Regions from separate parts of the Paenibacillus sp. JMULE4 genome, predicted to be linked through region 2. Evidence: a T-box and tRNA genes for the amino acid it is inferred to sense, from the RefSeq annotation. Region 2 holds a T-box; the other holds one or more tRNA genes.

Region 1 (11,225 bases), on a different contig from region 2:
GATCATGAACCAGGCCAACGAAGTCAAAAAGTCGATCAACGGCATGTTGGAGAAAGCGGTTCTGGGTGCTCTGTTTGCCTCGCTCATGATCCTGCTGTTTTTAAAAAATATTCGTATGACGATCATTGTTTTGGTCTCTATCCCATTATCCATTTTAATTACGCTGCTCGTTATGGTGCCTTTGGATATTACCTTGAACATCATGACCCTGGGTGGGCTGACTATAGCCATAGGCCGGGTAGTGGACGACAGCATCGTCGTTATCGAGAATATTTACAGTGAACTGGTAAAGACGCATGAACGCAACGAATCGGTCATCAAGCATGCGACATCCCAGGTGGCTTCCGCCATCACCTCGTCGACTTTAGCGACAGCCGGCGTTTTTGTTCCGGTTGCTTTTGTAGGCGGGATCGTAGGTGAAGTGTTCAGACCGTTTGCCATTACGATAGCGGTGGCGCTTCTGTCTTCGCTGGTTGTCGCTTTGACCGTCATTCCCATGCTGGCCAAACTGCTGGTACTGAACCACCAGAAGCTTAAACACCATGAGGAACCGAACAACGGAAAGTTTATGACCCGATATAAAAAGGTTCTTTCCTGGACCCTTGATAATCCAAAGAAAACCGTTTTTGCTTCCTTTCTTTTGTTTATCCTGACCATTGGCGGAACGGTTCCATTCATGGGATATGAGTTTATACCGGAAAGCAGTACGGCAAAAGAAGTGCAGTTTTCCATGGAGATGCCGCGCGGGACGTCCTTTGAAACGATGGATTTAAAGGCTAAGGAAGTGGAGAATATGCTTCTGGCCGCCAAGGATCCGAACAATGAGCCGGCCTTTACCTATGTGAACACCATGGTCGGTTTTGACTACGGGGAGGAACGGATCGCTTATAAAACCTCGATTATGGCCAAAGCATCCGAAGCTTCCGATACGAAACAGCTTTTGGAAGAAATGAAGGTCAAGATTGCAGAGATGATGCCGCAAGGCTCCGAGGTTACCGGTAATTTGACGGAATCGGGCGGCGCACAAACAGGATCGGATTTTATTTACATGCTGAAAGGCGACGATCTGGATCAACTGATGATCGGAGCCGAATTAGTCAAAGAAAAAATGCGCGAATTTCCGGAGCTGACGGAGATCGAGGACAGCTTAAGCGATAAAAAAACGGAGCTGGAGATCAGGGTCGATCAAAACAAAGCGCGTTTGTACGACTTGTCTTCCGGGCAAATTCTGGAGAATATCCGAAGCTGGCTGTCCAAAGACAGTATCGGTGACCTCAGATTCGACAACACCGTATTTAATACGAAGATCATGCTCGATGACGATTTCAAAGACTCGGTGGATAAAATTGGCCAACTCCAGATTAAGACGCCGAGAGGTTCTACGGTCTATTTGAATGAAGTGGCTCAAGTCCGTCAAATCGATTCACCGGCCAACATTACCCGTGAAAATCAGGAACAATATGTAAGAATCACGGCTTCGATCGAAAGCAAGGACAAAGGCGGCGTCAGCAATAAAGTGAGTGCGGCGCTGCGAACCATTGAGCTTCCCAACGGCGTACGGACCGAAGTTCAGGGGGTTAGCGACGACATCCAAAAAACGATTAGTGATATGGTTGTTGCCATGGCCGCGGCCATCGGCATCGTTTATCTGATCATGGTTATCGCCTTTGGGAACGCAAGCGCGCCATTCGTTATCCTGTTCTCGCTTCCGCTTGCCGCTATTGGCGGATTTATAGCGCTTTTGCTAACCGGAGAAACGATCAATATCACATCTTTGATCGGATTTCTTATGCTGATCGGGGTGGTGGTTACGAATGCCATCGTATTGGTCGACCGCGTTCAGCAAAATGTAGAGGCGGGGCATTCCATTCGCGATTCATTGATAGAAGGAGGAGTAAGCCGTTTTCGCCCGATTATTATGACTGCCGGAGCTACGATAACCGCCATGCTGCCTATGGCCTTTGGAGCAGCTGAGGGAGGGCTTATTTCCAAAGGGTTGTCCGTTGTCGTGATTGGAGGTCTGACGACTTCTACCATCCTGACTCTGGTTGTGGTGCCTGTCATGTATGAGTTGGTGGATGGAGCCAAGCAGCGAGTAAGCAGATTGTTCAGGCGGAACAAGAAACAGGCTGTCGCTATGAAGACAGAATCCGTCGCACCTTAATTCAACCTGCGATCGGTATCGATAGATAAAGGAAAAGGAGAATCGGCACAAATGAATCGGACATGGAATCATACAGTCAAACATAGCACCAAAATAGCGGGGGCTGTTGTCATCAGCGCGGCTCTCCTTACGGGTTGTTCTTCTCAGCCCCCGGCGGATGCTACGGCGAATACGGCGGAAGCCCAATTGAAGACCGTAAGGGCGGCGCCCATCGAGAAGAGAAAAATCAGTGAGCCTATGGAACAAGTGGCCGACGTCATCTCTTCCATACAGATGGATATTGTCACCAAAGCGGGCGGCGACATAAAGGAAATTCTGAAAAAACGCGGCGACATGGTGAATAAAGGCGAGGTGATTTTCCGGCTTGATCCTACGGATGTATTAATTCAAAAGGAAAAGACACAAATCGCTTTGGCCACGGCTCAACAGCAAATCGCCAAAGCTCGTCAAGATTTGGCGGATTCCAAGCTGGACCTGCAAAACGGAATCAAGAAGCTTGAACAGTCCATCAAAGATATGGAAAAAGATTATAACAAGATGCGCAACGATTATGATATGGGGCTTGTGACCAAATTCCAGCTGGAGCAAATGGAGTCGCAGCTTAACAACCTGCGCCTTGATCTGGAGAGCAGTCAGAATAAGCTGAAAACACTTGAAAGCACGAATTCGTTGGCTCAGCTCGAACAGGCTGTCCAAACATCGAACTTATCCATCCGCGAGATCGACCGCACCCTCGAGAATATGGAAGTGAAGGCCACCGTCAGCGGTGTACTGACGGATCTTCCTATCGAGGTCGGTATGTACTTGAATGGAGGGTTCCGTGCGGCCCAGGTACAGCAGCTTGACCCGATCAAAATCAAGGCGGAGCTGACGGAAGAAATGGCTAAGCTGGTAAGGGGCAAGACAGAGCTTACCTTCTATATACCGGGCACGTTGGATCATACGAAAGCCAAGGTGAGCTACTTAGCCGACGTGATGAGCTCTCAATCGAAGTCGTTTACACTGGAATTGGAGGTTCCCAATGGCGACCGTAAGCTGAAACCGGGGATGAAGGCACAAATTCTGCTTACGGAGGAAAGCGAACAGATGGTTGTCACCGTACCTTCGCTCAGTGTTGTGCGTGAAGGCGGAGAAACCTTTGTGTTTATTCTCGTTGGCGACCAGGTGGAGAAGCGGAAGGTGTCGCTTGGACGAGTAAACGATACATTCCAGGAAGTCCTCTCCGGCGTCAGTGAGGGTGAACAACTGATCGTATCTGGACAAAACCAATTAAAGGACAAAGAAAAAGTACAGTTGGCTAAATAACCGACATCAGACTTGACAGGAGGAAACCCAAGTGAAACACAAGCTGAAGAAAACCGTAGCATCTGTTGTAATTACCGCCTCGATGATAAGCACCGGTTACTCCGCTTTTGCGGCCGAGGCTTCAGAACCCGCCGTCAGCGCACAGACGGCCGTTACATACAAATTGACCCAGGTCTTGGATGTCGAGGTCAAAAGCGTATTGAACGAACGCGTACAGGAAGGGACGCGTCTGGGTGTCGTCATCCGGATGAAGAACAACGGCAATGCCGTAACGAGAGTTCCGGAATACGAGCTTCGCGTGAAGACGAGCGAAGGCATTGAATATACGCTGCAGCCTAGCGCCTCCAATGCCAAAGCGATTCAACCGAAAGCCAATACCGAGCTGAGCTACATGACGGTTATCGACCGGACCGACAGCGTCAGCTTAACCGAGGTCAACTGGACGGATGTAGACGTGTATGTCTATCCAAAGAAGGAGACGCTGATCGCAGCCGCTCCGATTCAAGGAGAAACGTGGAAAGGAAGCGATACGCCGATTACGGATCCCGCGGCCGTCAAAAAATGGTCGGACTCCTTCGTGATTCCGTCGGTGATCTCTCCGATTCAATATACACCGGTAGGCATCAACAAAGAATCGACCAAGGAGGGTACATTCTACGTCGTACAGCTTTTGGCTTACAATCCGGCGGACAAAAGAGAGATCGTCCCTGATTTTGTTATCGACGGTAAAACGGACGGCAAGATTTACTCCGGCAGCCGGGTAGAGCAGGGGATCGTTGCCTTGGAAGCAAAAGAAAAAAAATATATCCATTACTCCATTCCCGTTGATCAGGATGCCGTACTCACCAGCTTAAACCTTCTGACTCCCGAGTCGTTTGCCCAGGGCGGGGCAGGGGGGCCGGGAGAGAAGGTGACCTACAATGTGGGACGCCTGAACATTCTGCTTCCGAACCAAGGAAACATCAATAACCATGAGGCTTACACGCTCGGTGCGCCGATGAAATTTGACAGCCTGAGCACCTTGATTCACCCGGATATGGAAGTATCCGTCGTTGAACTGAACATGCATGAGAATAAAGAGGAAGGCTCCAAGAACGTCACGGCCAAATTTAAGCTGACGAACAAGAGCGACCGTCCAATCGCCGTACCGAATTTCCAATCCGAAATCATGAGCGCGGACGGATACCAGTACAGCGGCAGCAAGCAGAGCATCAGCACGCCTTCGGTCCTGCCGAATTCATCGATTACGGTCAGCTTCCAGTATACGGTGCCATTCTCCGAGACGGGCAAAGGACTGGCGCTCCGAGTATTGGACGCCAAGACGGCGGCTCCGTATAAAACAACCATCGCAACTTATAATGTGACGCTTCAACCCGAAAACGAGCAAAACCAATTTAGTGTTTATCCGTTCGATGTGAAGGTAAGCAGCTGGAATATCAGCGCGCTGTATAACTCGACGACGCTTACGCATTCCTACAAAGCCAAATTTTTCTTTGATATCGAGCGTCAGCAGCAGGTTCAGATCGATCCGAGCTTCTCTCATTTGCAGTTTGAGCTTTATGATAATTTAGACCGTTTACTCGGAACGGCAACCGCTCCTTTCATCGGTTCGAACCGGATTGTAAACGGAGAAAACAACTTTACCTTCAGCGGCAATTCCGAGCAGTTTGGTTACCCGTTATCCGTTCGCATCTATGAAGTGTTTACCACAGAGACAGGTGCAGAAGGTAAACGTCTGCTTGGCGTATTCAAGCAATAATCCGACTTTATATTTCATTTCCGGCGAAAGGCGGCCTTCTACAGGCCGCCTTTCGTCTTGCTGTGTACGCCCAGCATGGGCGTCATCTCTAGGGTGAAAGTCCCGAACGGGGGCTGGCGAGCGCCTACCGTAGCTGAGGGCAAGGGTGTCCGCCGCGAGGCGGAATCTGAAGGAAGCCGGAGGCTTGTCCCAGGCTTCTTTTTCCCGCAGGGTAAGATGCGGTTTAAGCAACGGAAAATGGGGATCGTACCTTCTGCGGTAAAGGTCCGCGAATTCACGGATTTCGGTTGACGGAAAGACGGCATGCCATAGAACATATCAATCCCTCCTTTGCTTACATTATAATGGCTTCCGGTCCATCTATCCAAAAGAAAAATGGAAAATAACAGAAATAGCAGTTCGTCCACACCAGCATTCAAACGTTTACATAATATGATACGGACATCCTATTGGAGAAAAGGAGGCTATTACCATGAGACGTCAGGTACACAGCAAGGAAGTCAAAGCCGCGGTATATCAGAAGCTGGAAGAACGCGGAGTCACTATTGAAGACATCGCTCTGATCGTCAGGGAAATCCAGCTGCCTTACCGATTTGGATGAGCAGATCAGCTAACTACATGTCTTGCATCGCGCCTCATTATACTTGTTATATTTTGGAGAGGCTTCCTTAAAATAAGGCAACTTATTTTGGTTAAGCTATTAACAGAACTTTATTTTTCATCTACATCAAGCGGAGTGAGGACAATGAACTGGATTTATTGGGTGAAATTGTACGACAGTAAATTTCAGGCCGGCTGCTTGGCCAAGCGGATGGAAGAAGACTGGTGGATCTACGGTTATGAATGTCCTTCGGAGGTAGAGGTGTTTCGATCCAAAAAAGGGCGTTTTGGCGTAAGGTATATGGTATAATTTTATGCTTGACTTCAACGATTTATTTGGTGTATATTTAATTTTGTCGCTGTCGTAAGCGAAACAATAGCGCGGGGTGGAGCAGCCCGGTAGCTCGTCGGGCTCATAACCCGAAGGCCGCAGGTTCAAATCCTGCCCCCGCAACCAAATACACCAGGGCCCTTAGCTCAGTTGGTTAGAGCGGTCGGCTCATAACCGATTGGTCGGGGGTTCGAGTCCCTCAGGGCCCACCAAATAAGATCTTGCCGGAGTGGCGGAATTGGCAGACGCACAGGACTTAAAATCCTGCGGTAGGTGACTACCGTACCGGTTCGAGTCCGGTCTTCGGCAGTTCTTACAACGATTTTTATAAAGGGTTTTGCTTGGCAATCGCCAAAGCAAAACCCTTTATTCGTATTTTTTTACTATAGGCGAGTGTTTTTTCATTCCCTCGTTCATATACTTATATAATCACATGAAAGAGGAGGGGTTCCATGCCTTCGATTATTTTGGCGCCCATTAAAGTGACTGGTAACGCTGGCGAGCTGGTATTTGGCGATGTCCTGCAAATTACGCCTAAAAGCACATCCAAAGCGAACGCAGGGGCTGGAGGCAGCAATACTGGTGATTTCAGCGCTACGTTTACGCTGATCAGTTTCACGAATACGATCGATCCCGATGTAGCCGATTCGAATAATGCGGGAAACAATTAGGCCGCATATCGTGCCGGCGATGCAGCGTTAGTCCGATGCGCATCTCTCCGTACTGAACGAAAACGGACGGGATGCGCTGATTTGTATTTTACGTAAACCGGATATCGATTTCCTGGTAAGGGTTCTCCGCGCTTTGCTTTCGTATGTGGAGCTGCAGAATGCCGTTTCGATAGACCGCTTTACAGCTTTCGGGAACCACCAGACTGGCCAATCGGATGGTCTGCGTTTTGTTGTCCGGCAGCCCCTCCAGGCGAACTTGGTTCAGGTTCAGCTTAACCCTCAGCTTGCGTGCTTGCGCTTTATCCGGGACATGAACTTTCACAATAACATTGTTGTGAGTATCAAAAATCTCGGTATGAAAATGATGCTTGAGTGAAGGGGAATCCATATTCGGCATCGCTTGCTTCATGACGTTCTTTACATAATTTTCAACCCATGCCATAGGTTCACTCTCCTTCCCCGGGTTCATGGGTCCTGTAAAAGGCAGCTTCCCGCCAAAAAATTGCTCGAAATTTTTCCAATTTATATCGAAGAAATTGTTGTTATTTTTGTTTTCGTCCATGATCATCCACTCTCCTTACTGCTTCAGTATATGAATGTGAAACGCAAAGGATAACCTTGATAACGAAGCAAAACACATACTTTCTGGGATCAGAACATATAATGAATCAAATCCATAACGGGTAAGGTGTTGCTGCCATGCCGGCCATCGTGGGTGCAATTAAGATTGTGAGTGTAGGTACAGGCTCCGTAGTGCACATCGGCGACGCGATCCAATTGGCTCCCAAGACGATAGCCAAAACCTTTGCAGGGGCAGGTTCTTTTAATACCGGCGAAAATGTAAGAACCTACAATGTAGTCAGTTCGACCAATACTTATGATAATGACGTATTCGATTCCAACATTTCCTCGGCGGATAAGGCAGGTGTCGTCTAATTCTATGCAGTTGACCATTCATCAGAATATCGTCATACACCAGCTCAGAATCGGCGCGGTGACGAATTCGTCCGTAGTTCAGATCGGAACAGCCGGAACGATTCGCGCCTTGGCGAATTTGTATAATACGGGAGGGTTTACCGGACCTGCTCCTGAATTGGGAGGGACGTTTGCGGTTCCGTCCGCCGTACCTTTTGTGCCTCTTCCTGCACCTTCCCGTTAACGGAGGAATATTCGATGAATTCATCCTACCCTGAGTCTTACTTTCATCAGTTAAACGAGTATTTGAGGTGGCAAACCGAACGCATCCGGAATTTGGAGGGACGTATCGAACTCATTGAACGAGAACTGGATTCGCTAAAGGGGCAGCGAGGGGTGACTATCGAAAGGATTGAATACAAATTCGACCAATTAAAAGTGGAAACATTGGAAGGCACATTAAATGTAGGCTTGTCCCCGACAGGCTTAGGGACTCAATCATTGGATGACGCCACGGCAGGAGGGCAGGCCATCGGAACCAATACAGCCCGATCGGAATCCTTTGCCCGCATTCAGAAACAGGTCTATGATTATTTGCGGCGATCCTGCCCTGAGGAGCTGGCCGACCTTGAAGCCATGTATGGGGTGGAGTTCGGTCAGGACTTTTCGGATTTTGTCATCGGAGATTTAAAAGGGCAAGCCGCACAGAGGATCGAGTATTATTTGGATTCGATGGTAGACCCTAAGCAGGCGGTGCTTACGATGGAGCAGGAGCAGATCATTACGGATAAAGTCATTGGAGATATCCGTTTGGCGATGAAGCAGTATGTAATGAAAATGAATCAAGAGGGGGGCGCTGCGAATGATTCTAAAGGTGGAAAATAAGGCGCTTAACGTCGGGAATGTGAAGGTGACCGCTGTTGCCAGTTCGTCCGTTTTTCTCATTGGCGATACGCAGGTCATCTATTTGTCCAGTGTGTTCGATACCCCGCCGGAGTCGCTTATTATCGGGCCTCTTGAACCGCTGCCTCTGGAGGAATGAGCATGGCGCTCCCGGTCAGGACCTCGGTGGTAAACCGGGTCATGATTTACAATATCGGTTATGCTTCCGCCTTGAATGCAGGGGATCTGGGAGACTTCTCGCCGGTAACTCTCGCTTTAGCGGTTCATCGGGAGATTCCTGCGTATCACGGGAAGGAAGGCAATCTCAAAGCGTACCCGATTTTCTCGGCGCCTCTCCCGGTACCGAGACAAGCGCGTGAAGTTCGTATGTCCACACATCAGGTTTCAGGTGCTATACATGTCAATAATGTGGAGGTGCTGGCCATTTCCACATCCTCTTTAGTCCAGATTGGATCGATTACATCGATCCGCTCGGAATCCCGAATCAAGCATATCCGGCAGCTGCTCCGCGGCTTACGGCCAAAGTAGACATTTGAGACCCGGGAACGGGTCTTTGTTTTTGTAATGTTTCAGAACAAGCGGGAAGATGAAACTACCAAACAGCATATGGCCGCGGACTCATAAATGGCGTGAACAGCATCGCCGGGACTCCAGCCTAATGTTGATTTATGATATAATAGATGGGAATAGGATGAATGAAGAGAGGAGCGGAATAACTTGGCAGGCAGAAAGGTAGAACATGTCGGTGTCATGGTAAAGGACATCGATACTTCGGTTCGATTCTATAAAGAAGTGGTCGGATTAGAGTTGAAAGATAAGCTGGATCATTCGAATGGAGTGATCAAGCTTGCTTTCCTCGGCTTCGGACAGGCCGGCGAAACGGAGCTGGAACTGATTCAAGGCTATAACGACGGGCTTCCGCAGGAGGGCAAGGTGCATCACCTTGCATTCACGGTCGATGACATTGAAGAAGAGTGGGCCCGGATTAGCCGGATGGACGTTAAGCTCATCGATCAAGAAATTACGACACTGCCTAACGGTTCAAGATATTTCTTCTTTTACGGACCGGATGGAGAATGGATCGAATTCTTTCAATCCACCCGCTCGAGTTGATGCATGAAGAACGACAACGCTGCCGTTCAAAAGAGAATAAATTGCTTTTTGTGTAAATACTTTTATGTGACATGGGACCCGGGCTTTCCCAGAGGCTGCCGATTCTACGGATTCAAGACGAGCGACCTGCCTTCGGCATTGGTAAAGCGATCCTCAGGAAAGCCGTGCATGGCGTTTGAGAAAAAAACTAAAAGCTAGGTGAACAACGTTATGCTGTTCAGCAAAAGTCAAAAAAAACTGATACTGGAGATTCTGCTTAAAGAAAGGCGCCGGTTATTTTCCAAACACAAGGGGGAACTCCTCGATCAAACGATCGATGATTTATCTCAGATGGTACGCAACGAAAATATCAACATAACCGAACCGAAAGATAGCTCCATCGATTGGAGTTCAAGGAATGGGAAACGGAAATAGCAGGTTTCATGTCCATAAGGCATCCCGTAAGGGGCGCCTTATTTTGTAAACCAACGGATGACCATCATGCCGAGCGATAAGACGACACTGATCACAATACACGTAACTATCGGAAAATAAAATTTTACATTCTCTTTCTCCACGACAATGTCGCCCGGAAGCCGGCCAAGATTCAAAAATTTTCCGCCTACGGACCACAGGAGTCCGACGACGATCATAACCACTCCGCCCCAGATCAACAGCTTGGGAATCGAATCCATACTTGCCGCTCCTTATTTTGTAATCAGCTTTAACTGCACCGCTTGTTCTTCTGTTAAAATGAACTCTTCATTAGGCAAAAAATCCTCATCCTTGTCTCTGCCGAAAAGCTTGAGCAGTTCAATCCATACTCCCTTTTCCATCGCCTCGGATGCAGAAATCACAATTTTCATAGAAATTGCCTCCTGTAAGGGTTATATGCTTTATTTTACACGAAAAGGGTTGTTGAAAACACCACTTTTTTGGATGCGGAACCTTCGTCGGATGTCTCCCGTCTACTCTATTAGGAACGTACTGGCGCTTGAAAAGAAGAGGAAAACGATATGAAAAGACAGATGTATAAAATGTTCATATATCTATTGCCCTTGCTATGGTTAGGGATGTCCTATGTAAAGCCATCCTTGGCCTGTGCATGTGCCGGGGAGGATCCGCAGCCAACCCTTTCCGACTGGCTGTATGTATCGGCAGGCGTTGTATGTTTTGCCGGGCTGGTGATCTTGACTATCGTACTAACCGTACGGGTATGGATGAATCACAATACAAAAGACGGGAAAGCTCCCGTCAACGAATGAGTGCTTGCCTGGCTTAGGCTGTCACTGATTTTTGCAATTCCTCCGGTTCGGGGACAGCCTTGCATATTCCGGCGCTGTACATAGTAGAATTAATGTAATGAAAGCCGGTCTTAAAAATTATTTCATTCTTTGTTGACAAGGGAGGATGCACCTTATTACATGCAATGCAATAGTACATAAATGATCTCCTTTCGCGTCGATGTGACAATTATAGACATAT
Region 2 (11,225 bases):
TATGAAGCAGATGCCCGGATTCCTGCAGCTTCTCCGTGATGATCTTATTTCCTTTTTCATAAAACAGCCCTTCAAAGCCCGGGGCCTCCGAAGTAAAATGCCCCTGATCATCTACAGGACAAAGCACGCCGAGGTTGTATTTTTGCCCGATCACAAAGTCGTCCTCGCCGTGGCCCGGCGCCGTGTGCACACATCCGGTACCGGCATCTAGCGTTACGTGCTCGCCAACCATCACAAGTGAAGTACGGTCATAAAACGGATGCTTGCAGAGTACATATTCCAGCTCGCTTCCCTTTAGGGTGGACAATACCTTAACATCGGTCCAGCCGATTTCCTTGGAGACAGCTTCCAGAAGTCCTTGGGCCAGCACATATTTTTTGCCGCCGGTTTCCACCAGAGTATAATCGAAATCCGGGTGAAGGCTGATCCCCAGGTTAGCGGGAAGTGTCCATGGCGTTGTGGTCCAGATGACGATGGACGCATCCTCCGGAAGCTTGCCCTTACCGTCCTTCACTTCAAAAGCAACATAGATCGAAGTGGACGTTTTGTCTTTGTACTCGATTTCAGCTTCCGCCAGGGCGCTTTCGGACGACGGAGACCAATAGACCGGCTTCAACCCTTTATAGATATAGCCTTTATTCACCATTCCGCCGAAAACGCGGATTTGCTGCGCCTCATACTTCGGCTGAAGCGTGATGTAAGGGTTGTTCCAATCCCCGCGGATCGAAAGACGCTTGAACTGGGCCTTTTGCTTTTCAACCCATTCCAAGGCATACGCTTTACAGTAGTCCCGGAATTCGGGCACGCTCATCTTCTTCCGGTCAACCTTGCCGCTGTTGGCAATCGCCTGCTCGATCGGCAGCCCATGCGTATCCCAGCCGGGCACGTAAGGAGCGTCATAGCCCTGCATCGTTTTGAAGCGGACGATAATATCCTTGATGATCTTGTTTAACGCATGACCTATATGAATATCGCCGTTCGCATACGGCGGGCCGTCGTGCAGTATAAACTTCGGTTTGCCTTTACGGCTCTCCTGAACCATACGATAAATGTCCATTTCTTCCCAGCGCTGCTGCATCTTCGGTTCGGCCTGCGGCAGATTTCCGCGCATCGGAAAATCGGTCTGCAGCAGGTTCAATGTTTTGCCATAATCCATTGCCATTGCACCATTCACTCCTTACTTGATATAAACGCAAAAAAGACTTCTTATCCCTTAGGGACGAGAAGTCTCGCGGTACCACCCAAATTAAGACACAAACGAATACAGGGCGATCGCTTGACCATTCAAGCCAGCCAACCTGCCCTTTCACCGAAGCGTCTTCGCTCCATGATCGATAACGGGATCAGCCGATGCTCTTTACTTCTAATCGGTTCAAGAGATGCTCATGGGTGATATTCCTTCGCCGCCAAAGTCCGGGCTCGCACCAACCCCCGGTTCGCTGACATCAGCTTGACGCCAAGTACTCGTCCCAATCATCGCTTTCACTCATGTTCACTTATAGAGTGGAGTATAGCGGAAATCAGCGGCGGCGTCAACATCCGAGTGCAGCTCCGGTCAAAAACAGGCATGAACCCGGGTGCAGCCGTATATGTCACTGGCTTTGCTTTATGGCTGCTCTACTTCCATGCGTTCGAGAGAAGTCCAGTCTTCTTTGCTGAGCAGTTCCAGCTGCGCCTCAATCAGCGTGCGGAAACGCGTGCGATAAATCGACGCCTGTTTTTTCAGCTCCTCGGTTTCCATGGCGATTTTGCGTGTCTTCGAGAGGGCTTCGTTGATGATGCGGTCTGCATTCTTCTCCGCTTCCTTAAGGATCAGCTGCGCTTCCTTCTTCGCATTCGTCTTGACTTCATCGGCCGCTTCCTGCGCGACGATGATGGTCTTGCTTAACGTTTCTTCAATGTTGGCAAAATGATCCAGCCGTTCTTGAATCGCGTTCAGCTGATTCTGCAATTCTTTATTTTCACGGATTAACACTTCATAATCCTTGATCACCTGATCCAAAAACTCATTGACTTCATCCTCATCATAACCGCGAAATGACCGTTTGAATTCCTTATTATGTATGTCGAGCGGGGTTAAAGCCATTGTTGCACCTCCTGCAAATTTAGCAACCAACCTAATCACGTATTGCTATATTCGACAATTGACTGCAATTTCCTGCAATCGCAAACAAAAAAAACTACGACTGACCAATTAACGCACAATATTTATTTTCAGCGTTTTGAAGGTATTTTTCTGGATTGCTTCTGAAACGTCTTCGTTTAGCTCCTTCCGACAAACGAGATGCCCAACGTTGACGTTCCGCTTGGAAGGTTTGGTACTTCACGTTTTGGAGCCGTTTCACAAGGTCTTTTTGCTGAAGCGCATCGTCGACGAACACGACCATTTCGCCGCTGCGGAGAATGTATTCGTTCCAGCTTCGTAACCCGGTCATACGCCGGTGGCGGGTCTTGGTACGGCGAAAAAACCGCTCGTGATCGTTGTTGGTTCGCGGAACGTGGGGATGATCGTAGCAAGTAAACAAGCCTTTCCAAAATCCTTTGGTATAGCTCATCAAGTTGGCAACCATCGGCTTGTCGTACTCTTCGGTGTAAGCTTGTTCGACCCATTGAAGCAGATGCTGTAGATGAAACCGAACCGAATCACTGCTTTTATCCGCGTCGGGATTCAGGATATCGGCCACGTGATTGAGCGGCAGCGCCCAACGCTTGACCTCTTCGTAGGCTTGCTGAAATTCTTTAAGTTTATTAAATATTCTGACGACGTTTTTCAGCAGCGAGGTCCCCTTTTTTATCCAGGCATCTTTGGAGGGAAGCCTGAATGGCTTGTGCATTCTCGTAAATCCGAATCCCCGGCAGATCTAGCGGCGGGTTTCCATCTTCGAGCAACAACGAACGAACAGCTGCGACGTAATCTTTGGCAACTTCGGCTTCTGCCGAATCGTCGTTCTCAATTTTCTTTTCGATCTCACGGATTCCGCGGAGGCTTTTCTTGATCCCGGTTTTGAGCTTGCGGTCCAAGTCGACAACTGGTTTGGCGATGTCCTTGAGGTAATGGTACTGGCAGTACTGATAGGGAACATCCGGCAACAACGACTCCATGGATATGCGGATGGACTGCTGCCCATCCGTCACGATGCCGATGATTGGAAAGCCTAACTCGATGATCGGCGTGATGAGCTTCTTCAATTCCTCAGCCGAGCCGCTTTTTAGGTTTTGAGCGGCCAGAATGGTACCGCTGAAGACTTCTCGAATGACATACAGCGTCTCATTCCCTTTCTCCGGTTGCACGCCGTCCATGGAGATCATGATGCCACCATTGTCTTGAACGACTTGCTTTAGAACGTCCTTCACGTGATCCGTTACACTGGCACGGAGCAAGGTCAAATATCGTTCGTACAGTCTTTGAGAGTTCCGCTCTGAGGTGGCAACCCCGCGGCAATTTAACTCCTCGGTAATTTCCGTAATGGTCATATGATGCTTGAATCGCAACTGGCCGACCAACGCCAGCACATCGAAACCGTAAGAGGTATGTTTCATGCACAACGAATCGGCTTCGACCGATTTGTAGTAGGCTTTTGGATAAGCGCAGTCGACATTCGGGCAGTGATATGCCATGTTCCATACTTGGATAACGCCGTTCAACGTGATGATGTTTTTCTTCCAAGCGGTATGATGTCGCTTGAGCTTCGTCCCGCAATGAGGACAATGTTGAACCTCCGCACGAAAGTAAATTTTCTTTTCCGGGATAACGCGATTTTTGGGTAAGGGCATCAACGAAAACCTCCGTCAAATTTAGCTATTAACTATTTCGACAGAGGCTTTGGAAATCCTTGTTAGTTAATTGGTCAGTCGTAGAAAAAAAATCGGCTTAAGCATACTTGCCGATTTTCACGCGGTACCTCCCCTTTTTGGTCACACCCTCGACCTCAAGCAGCTTGAAGCGTCCGAAGCCCTGAAGAGATACGACATCCCCTTGTTTTAGCGGCTTGCTCGGATCTTCCACCTGCTTCCAGTTAACCTTGCACCGCCCCGCTTTAATCGGGATCAGCACTTTGGCGCGACTCAACCGGTATACATCACTGACAATACCGTCCAGGCGCAGTGAAGCGACCGACAGGCTCATCTCGTCCAGCTTGACCTCTGTGCTGATAAGACGGTCCAAAGGCAGCAGCTCGGTTTGCACATGCACACGATGGACAGCGTTCAGGTTCAGCCGGATATAATCGGCGACCTCGGCGGCGGCGAGAAAATGGCAGCCGTCCGGTCGGACATAGATGTCGCCCACCTTATCGCGCTTGATGCCAAGCCCTAAGATCGCTCCCATATAGTCCCCGTGATCGAGCTGCTGCAGCTTCTCGTCGGGCGAAGTCACTCCGATCAGGCGAATGCCCATGTCTTCGTCGTCCAATACGCGGTAATCCGGAGCGATGAATGCCCGTTTGCGCTCGGCGCCGGGATGGCCTCCGTCAAAGCGCACGTGAACATCTGCACTCCGGTTCACCAGCGACGTAACGATAAATGCCTGGCGCGGGTCCAAAAAATCGGTAAGTTTGACAGCGTGCTGCTCCGCCCGCTCCACCCATTCGGCCGCTTTGTCCACAAACCGGTGTTCATCCGGATGGAAGTGGGCATAAATATGTTCATTCATTCGTCAAAATCTCCTTCGACTCCATGCACCGTTCCGCCCGATGACTTAAAAAATAGCGGACACGATCGCGACAATCCCTTCGCCAACGAACCGGAGTGCAATCAGCGCCACGATCGGAGAAATATCGATCATCCCGCCAATGGGCGGAATAAAGCGGCGGAAGATGCTCAAATACGGCTCGCACAGCTTTCCCAGAAATTCTCCGATAAAGCTTTCCCGCGCATTCGGCAGCCAGGAGAGCAGAACATAGGCGATGAGTACGTATTGGTAGATATCGACCAGAGTGCGTATGTAACCCTCAATCAAGCTGTTCACCTCGTTTTGTTTAGTGGGGGCTATCCTTCGTCATGATTCATGGTTTCCGAGATCGAACCGTGAATTTCTACGGTATCCGGAGTACACAAAAAGATGTTGGGGCCAATTTTCGATATCGAGCCGCTCAGTGCGTACACGGTTCCGCTCAAAAAATCGACGATCCGGGTCGCCTGGTCCGGACGAACGCGATGCAAATTGACCACCACCGGACGCCGGTAGCGCAAATGATCGGCAATTTCCTGCGTCTCTTCATAGGTGCGCGGCTCGTTCAGCACGACCCGGACATTTTTTTGCGAGTGAATGCTCACAACGTTCCCCTTATGTTTACGTGTATCCTGCGCCGGGGTTTCAACTTCTTCATGCTGTTCTACGATACGTTCGCGCTCCACTACTTCTTCTTCTTCCTGCAAACCGATTAAATTCATGAATTTGTTCATGACGCCCATGTCCACTCCTCCTTCGTGTTTCTTACAGCCTCACTCTTTTCCCACCAGAATAGAACCGAGACGCACCCAAGTCGCCCCTTCTTCAACCGCGACTTCAAAGTCGTTGGACATCCCCATCGATAGGTGACCGACTTCGTAATCGAGCAATGCTTCCCGATTCAGTCGATCGCGCCACTCTCTTAACCCCCGGAATACGGGACGGGTTTGCTCCGGCTCCGTCTCATAAGGCGCCATTGTCATTAAACCTGCAATTCGGATATGGCGATATTCGCGAATTTCTTTGACGAAGTCAAACAGCGCTTCCGGCTCCAGACCGTATTTGGTTTCTTCCCCGGAGACGTTAAGCTGGATGAAGCACGGCATCTCCATTCCCAGGGAAGCCGCTTTCTTTTCTATTTCTTTGGCAAGCGACAGCCTGTCCAATGAATGAATGTAGGCGAACCGGCCGACAACATCCTTAACTTTATTCGTTTGCAGATGGCCTATGAAATGCCAGGTCCCCCGATCGCCGAAAGCTTCCCATTTGGCCGCGGCATCCTGCCAGCGGTTTTCTCCGATATCGGTCAGCCCTTGCTGCAGAACCTGCCCCGTTGCAGCCAGCGACACGTACTTGGTGACGGCGATGATCCTCACCTCTTGCGGATCTCTTCCCGCCCGCGTGCACGCCGCAGCAATCTTTCCTTTTACCTCGTTTAAGCGAGCTTGCAATTCCAATGTCATTGTAAAGATTCACCTACCTCCCGGCTTGCGTCAAGCGTGAGTTCAAAAGCCCCGAATGGGAAGATCCTCAAACCGGCTTATTCCCGCAAACCGATCCATGCGGCCATGCGGCCCGTTGACCCGCCATTCTTGCGGTGCGAGTAAAACAGATCGAGCCGACAGCTTGTGCATAAACCACTTATTTCGATATTTGATGGCAAAATTCCTGCTTTTATCATAATTTGTCGGTTTATTTGTTGCAAGTTTAAATTATATTTTCCGTTCGGTTTTCGGGTATACAGCGGAGGGACTTCCCCTATGGCTTCATCTTTGTACCTCAGCCCCGGCTCTCCGATCACTTTGTCCATCCGCACAATGACTGCATCGTCCACTTCATAGCAGCACATGCCAATGGAAGGCCCGATGGCCGCCTTCAGCTCGCGGGGCTTTGTGCCATATGCGGCGCTCATCGCCTCAGTAACGGCCTTGGCAATCTCCAGCGCCGTCCCTTTCCAGCCCGCATGAGCCAATCCTACAGCCTTATGTACCGGATCATAAAAGTACAGCGGCACACAATCGGCAAAAAGTGCATGCAGGTAAACTCCCGGCTCGTTGGTAATAAAGCCGTCTTTGTCCTGCAGCGCTCCTTCTCTGGAATCATGGCCCGCTCCACGCTGCCGCCTCGTTACCACTTGGACCTCTTTGCCGTGCACCTGCTCTGCGTAGGTACAGGACTCAAAAGGCACGGCAAGCGCTCCGGCCAGCCGTCTGCGGTTCTCCACCACATCCTCCGGAGCATCCGCCACATGGAGCCCGCAATTCAAGCTGTCATAATCCCCCCGGCTGACTCCGCCAATCCGTGTCGTAAATCCGGCGGTCAGCCTGGGATTTAAGCGCATAAAACCGGTAAGCAGCAGCAGTCCGCAGCCATTATCGGCCTTGCCAAGTACGAAAGGCTCCGACGTTTGCATCAACATCCATCCCCCTGCTGTCAGAATATTAACAAGTATACACGAAACGGAAAAAAAGAGCATCCTGTTCTGCTGTCAGCCGGGACAGGAATCCTTCAAACCAGTTTCCTAAGCCTCCATGATCCGGTTCCGTTTAATCGCGGTGCTGCCGATAATATTCATAAGCAAAATTCGTCTCGTCATGCCGGCGGTAGCTTGGAATATCCTCCAGCTTGACCAGTACGACATCCATTCCGATCTTCACAATGTTTTCCCACGGTATGATCACATCCCCGCCGCCGCTAAGCAGGCCGAAAAAACGCGTTCCGTTCGGCACCACGACGGCATCAATCCGGCCATGCCACAAATCGAGCTCCAGGTCGCTGATCTGCCCCAGCTTTTTGCCGTCTACAATATTGATGACATCCTTCATTTGAAGGTCGGATATTTTCATGCTGTTATCCACCACCGTGAAGACTTGGTTATTTGAACCAGCCTTTTTTACTATATATATGAGAAACCTCTGCAAAATACCTTATCGGCACAAAAAAAGACCGTTCCCTTCATCGGGGCAGGTCGGATTTTCGATCGAAAGTCATTTTAGTTTTTAACGTGCTTTTGCATTTGCGAGATCGCCGACTTCTCCAGCCGCGATACTTGCGCCTGAGAAATGCCGATCTCGTCGGCCACCTCCATCTGGGTCTTCCCGTCGAAAAAACGCATGGACAATATCATCTTCTCACGGTCATTGAGCTTGTGCAGCGCCTCCCGAAGCGCGATGCCTTCGATCCAGGAAACGTCTTTATTGCGGTCATCGCTGATTTGGTCCATGACATAGATCGGATCGCCGCCGTCATGGTAGATCGGTTCGAACAACGATACCGGATCCTGAATAGCATCAAGCGCGAATACCACATCCTCCTTCGGTACGTTCAGCACCTCGGAAATTTCATATATCGTCGGTTCGCGCGAATTTTGATTCGTAAGCTGATCCCTTACCTGCAGCGCTTTATAAGCGATGTCACGCAAGGACCGGGAAACTCGAATCGGGTTGTTGTCCCGTAAATAACGGCGAATTTCACCGATAATCATCGGTACCGCATACGTTGAAAACTTCACATTTTGGCTCAAATCAAAATTATCAATCGCCTTCATCAGTCCAATACATCCTACTTGAAACAGATCGTCGACAAATTCCCCGCGGTTATTGAAGCGCTGAATCACACTCAGCACCAGCCTGAGGTTGCCGTTGACTAATTTCTCTCTTGCAGATCGTTCATGATTCGTTTGCAGCTGAACGAAAAGTTCACGCATTTCCGCATTGGTCAAAACCGGAAGCTTAGCCGTATCGACGCCGCATATTTCGACTTTGTTTCGGGTCACCGCGATTACCTCCCAAGGAGAAACATTACTGTTAATTATCTCCTGGGGACGCATTTTTATGCGCAAGCCTACGACCTCCCGACGCGCCTGCGGGGAACACCAAATCGACCAAAGTCATATCCCGCAAGGAAGATTTCGCTTTCACGGAAAACGAAAAATTTTTTTACCAGTTTACACCATTTTGTTGAATTCTTTGCGCAGCCGCTTAATAATGCGTTTTTCCAAACGGGAAATATAGGACTGTGAAATGCCCAGCATATCCGCTACATCCTTTTGTGTCTTTTCCTGGCCGTCTTGCAAACCAAAACGCAGCTCCATGATGATCCGCTCCCGTTCCGACAGCTTATCGAGCGCTTTATGCAGCAGCTTACGGTCTACCTGCTCCTCGATATTGCGGTAGATCGTATCGTTCTCGGTTCCAAGCACATCGGACAGCAGCAGTTCATTGCCATCCCAATCGATATTCAAAGGCTCGTCGAACGACACCTCCGTACGGATCTTGCTGTTGCGGCGCAGGTACATTAAAATTTCATTCTCGATACAGCGGGATGCATAGGTGGCCAATTTAATCTTTTTTTCCGGGTCGAACGTATTTACGGCCTTAATCAAACCAATCGCACCGATCGATACGAGGTCTTCAATGTTAATCCCGGTATTCTCAAATTTGCGTGCGATGTAAACCACGAGCCGGAGATTTCGTTCAATCAGCATCCCTCGTATGGCCGCATCACCGGACGGAAGCTTCTCCAGCAAATATTCTTCCTCTTCACGGGTAAGCGGGGGCGGAAGCGCTTCGCTTCCTCCGATGTAGTATATTTCTTCTCCCTTTAACCCCAGCAGCAGCAAAAGACGGAAATACGCGATCTGCATCATCAGCTTCCACTTGACTAACATATTAAACCTTCCTCCTACCCTGAATGTCTTCTCAGGTTGGCCGTCCCGCTCATCTGTGCATTCGTCTGGTGTTTCCGAGCGATATGGCCACCTAATCGGTACAGTTGATTTATGCGGACCGGGCGAGAACCGGGACGACCGTTCCTGAAAATCAAGGCCGGTCAATTTCCATAAGCGCAGGATGAATGATGGCTTGATAGGCATTGTCTGAGCTGAGCCTCCCGCCGTCCAGACCGATCAAAACCTTCGTCGCCTCGATCTGTTTGCCTTCAGTTGTGATGACGACCCGATCCGGTTTGATCGCCAGCATAAATTGCGTACTGCGGTTCACCCCCCGATAAGGGACCAGCCGAAGCCGATCCTGCCATATAAAAGGCTCCGTTCCGATCAACGAAACCAATTGATCGACTTCCGCACGCCGGATTTTGGCCATCCACGTTTCCGGCAAGTGCTCTCCCCATTGTGCGGCCTCCATCACCATTACAGGCGTCTTGGTTAAGGGGTCGTACAGCTGATTTCCCGTATCAATCAGTCCGGTACAGCTGGAAGCATAATCGTCGATATGTACATCCACTTTCACTGTAAACGCCGCCAGCTCCTGCTTCCGCCTGAGCGCCTGCGTCACCTGCCGATAAATCCATACGGTAAAAGGGATCGAAAACAGCAGCAGCGGGAGCGTCACCTTGAGATCACGGCTGATCAAAATCCCTTGCACAAATTCGCCCGACGATTGCCAAAAGTAAACACACCCGACAACCCCGCCGGCCGCAGCAAAATTAATAAGGTAAAAGGCTCCGAGATTTCTGACAAAATGCTGTAATCCTCCAAATCCGAATGCCGTGAGCAGCATCAGCAAGGACAACACAAACTTGACCGCAAACGTGTATAAGAACGATAACGGCGGGAAAAACAGCAGGATGGCGTAGCTGCCGCCGATCGCCGCGGAAAGCGCGAGTCTCCACCAGCGAAAGCTGAGCTTGCGCGACCAGGCTGTCGTCCATAGCAAAATGCCGTCAATCAACACGTTAAACAGGAAAATGACATCGATATACACGATCATTTCCCGTAACCTCCTGCCATCTGCCCCTTCTCCGTCGCGAATGAGACAAGTATATAGCAATCCTATTCCAAAGTCTGTCTAAACATGCCGATAGCGGGTGACTTTTTTTGTCGTATAGCGGAAGGGTATGAAAAGTTCGCCAAGAGAAAGCAAGAGCTAGGGGTAGTCACGCTGGAATAAAAAAAGCCGCCTCTTATGCAGAGGCGACTGCTCGTTAGTACCTGAAATATTGAATTTACTTGTCAAAACCGCCCCGGTTGCGATTACGCAGGAAAGCGGGAATATCCAACTGATCTCCGGAGGGTTGTCCTCCGAAAGGCCGAAGATTACCCAATCGGGAATCCGACGGTTCCTGTTGAACATTGCCCGTTCCGGCAGGCTTTCTTGCGCCGGGATTTGCCGCAGGCTTGTCCTCGAAGCCGGTGGCAATCACCGTTACCATAATCTCATCCTTCAGGGATTCATCGATGACGGCGCCAAAAATCATGTTGACCTCCATATCGGAAGCGGACGCTACGATATCGGCCGCTTCATTCACTTCATACAGCGACAGGTTGATCCCGCCGGTAATGTTCATCAGCACGCCGCGCGCGCCGTCAATGGAGGTCTCCAGCAGCGGGGAACAGATTGCTTTCTTTGCCGCTTCAGCCGCACGGTTCTCGCCCGTGGCCACGCCGATCCCCATCAACGCGGAGCCGCGCTCCGTCATGATCGTCTTCACGTCAGCAAAGTCCAGGTTAATCAGACCGGGAACTGCGATCAAGTCGGAGATCCCTTGAACCCCTTGACGGAGCACGTTATCCGCTTCGCGGAACGCTTCCAGCATC

Evidence for each region. A T-box is a leader RNA that pairs with one kind of tRNA and senses whether it is charged. The one in region 2 lies ahead of ileS (isoleucine--tRNA ligase), so its partner is inferred to be a tRNA-Ile.
Region 1: it has a tRNA-Ile gene. The T-box ahead of ileS (isoleucine--tRNA ligase) is inferred to sense a tRNA for this amino acid. The anticodon was not compared.

What each region holds. Positions count from the first base shown of each region.
Region 1 is NZ_SGWF01000013.1:218,249-229,473, reverse strand. Features, by position in the region: gene EXW96_RS12690 (efflux RND transporter permease subunit) at 1-2,164, shown strand, start outside; gene EXW96_RS12685 (efflux RND transporter periplasmic adaptor subunit) at 2,216-3,469, shown strand; gene EXW96_RS12680 (hypothetical protein) at 3,501-5,228, shown strand; gene EXW96_RS28065 (hypothetical protein) at 5,701-5,829, shown strand; gene EXW96_RS12670 (hypothetical protein) at 5,974-6,138, shown strand; tRNA gene EXW96_RS12665 (tRNA-Met) at 6,209-6,285, shown strand; tRNA gene EXW96_RS12660 (tRNA-Ile) at 6,295-6,371, shown strand; tRNA gene EXW96_RS12655 (tRNA-Leu) at 6,383-6,468, shown strand; gene EXW96_RS12650 (spore germination protein) at 6,612-6,830, shown strand; gene EXW96_RS12645 (Hsp20/alpha crystallin family protein) at 6,919-7,392, opposite strand; gene EXW96_RS12640 (spore germination protein) at 7,530-7,766, shown strand; gene EXW96_RS12635 (spore germination protein GerPB) at 7,771-7,989, shown strand; gene gerPC (spore germination protein GerPC) at 8,004-8,630, shown strand; gene EXW96_RS12625 (hypothetical protein) at 8,608-8,787, shown strand; gene EXW96_RS12620 (spore germination protein GerPE) at 8,790-9,176, shown strand; gene EXW96_RS12615 (VOC family protein) at 9,366-9,761, shown strand; gene EXW96_RS12610 (DUF2905 domain-containing protein) at 10,214-10,435, opposite strand; gene EXW96_RS12605 (hypothetical protein) at 10,448-10,606, opposite strand; gene EXW96_RS12600 (hypothetical protein) at 10,757-11,005, shown strand; gene EXW96_RS28530 (DUF3973 domain-containing protein) at 11,019-11,183, opposite strand.
Region 2 is NZ_SGWF01000014.1:29,447-40,671, forward strand. Features, by position in the region: partial or broken gene ileS (isoleucine--tRNA ligase) at 1-1,156, opposite strand, end outside; T-box leader at 1,213-1,486, opposite strand; gene EXW96_RS13005 (DivIVA domain-containing protein) at 1,607-2,086, opposite strand; gene EXW96_RS13010 (IS66 family transposase) at 2,181-2,834, opposite strand; gene EXW96_RS13015 (transposase) at 2,749-3,774, opposite strand; gene EXW96_RS13020 (YlmH family RNA-binding protein) at 3,872-4,651, opposite strand; gene EXW96_RS13025 (YggT family protein) at 4,697-4,966, opposite strand; gene EXW96_RS13030 (cell division protein SepF) at 4,987-5,412, opposite strand; gene EXW96_RS13035 (YggS family pyridoxal phosphate-dependent enzyme) at 5,443-6,126, opposite strand; gene pgeF (peptidoglycan editing factor PgeF) at 6,210-7,082, opposite strand; gene EXW96_RS13045 (YlmC/YmxH family sporulation protein) at 7,216-7,515, opposite strand; gene sigG (RNA polymerase sporulation sigma factor SigG) at 7,662-8,444, opposite strand; gene sigE (RNA polymerase sporulation sigma factor SigE) at 8,616-9,338, opposite strand; gene spoIIGA (sigma-E processing peptidase SpoIIGA) at 9,490-10,398, opposite strand; gene ftsZ (cell division protein FtsZ) at 10,634-11,225, opposite strand, start outside.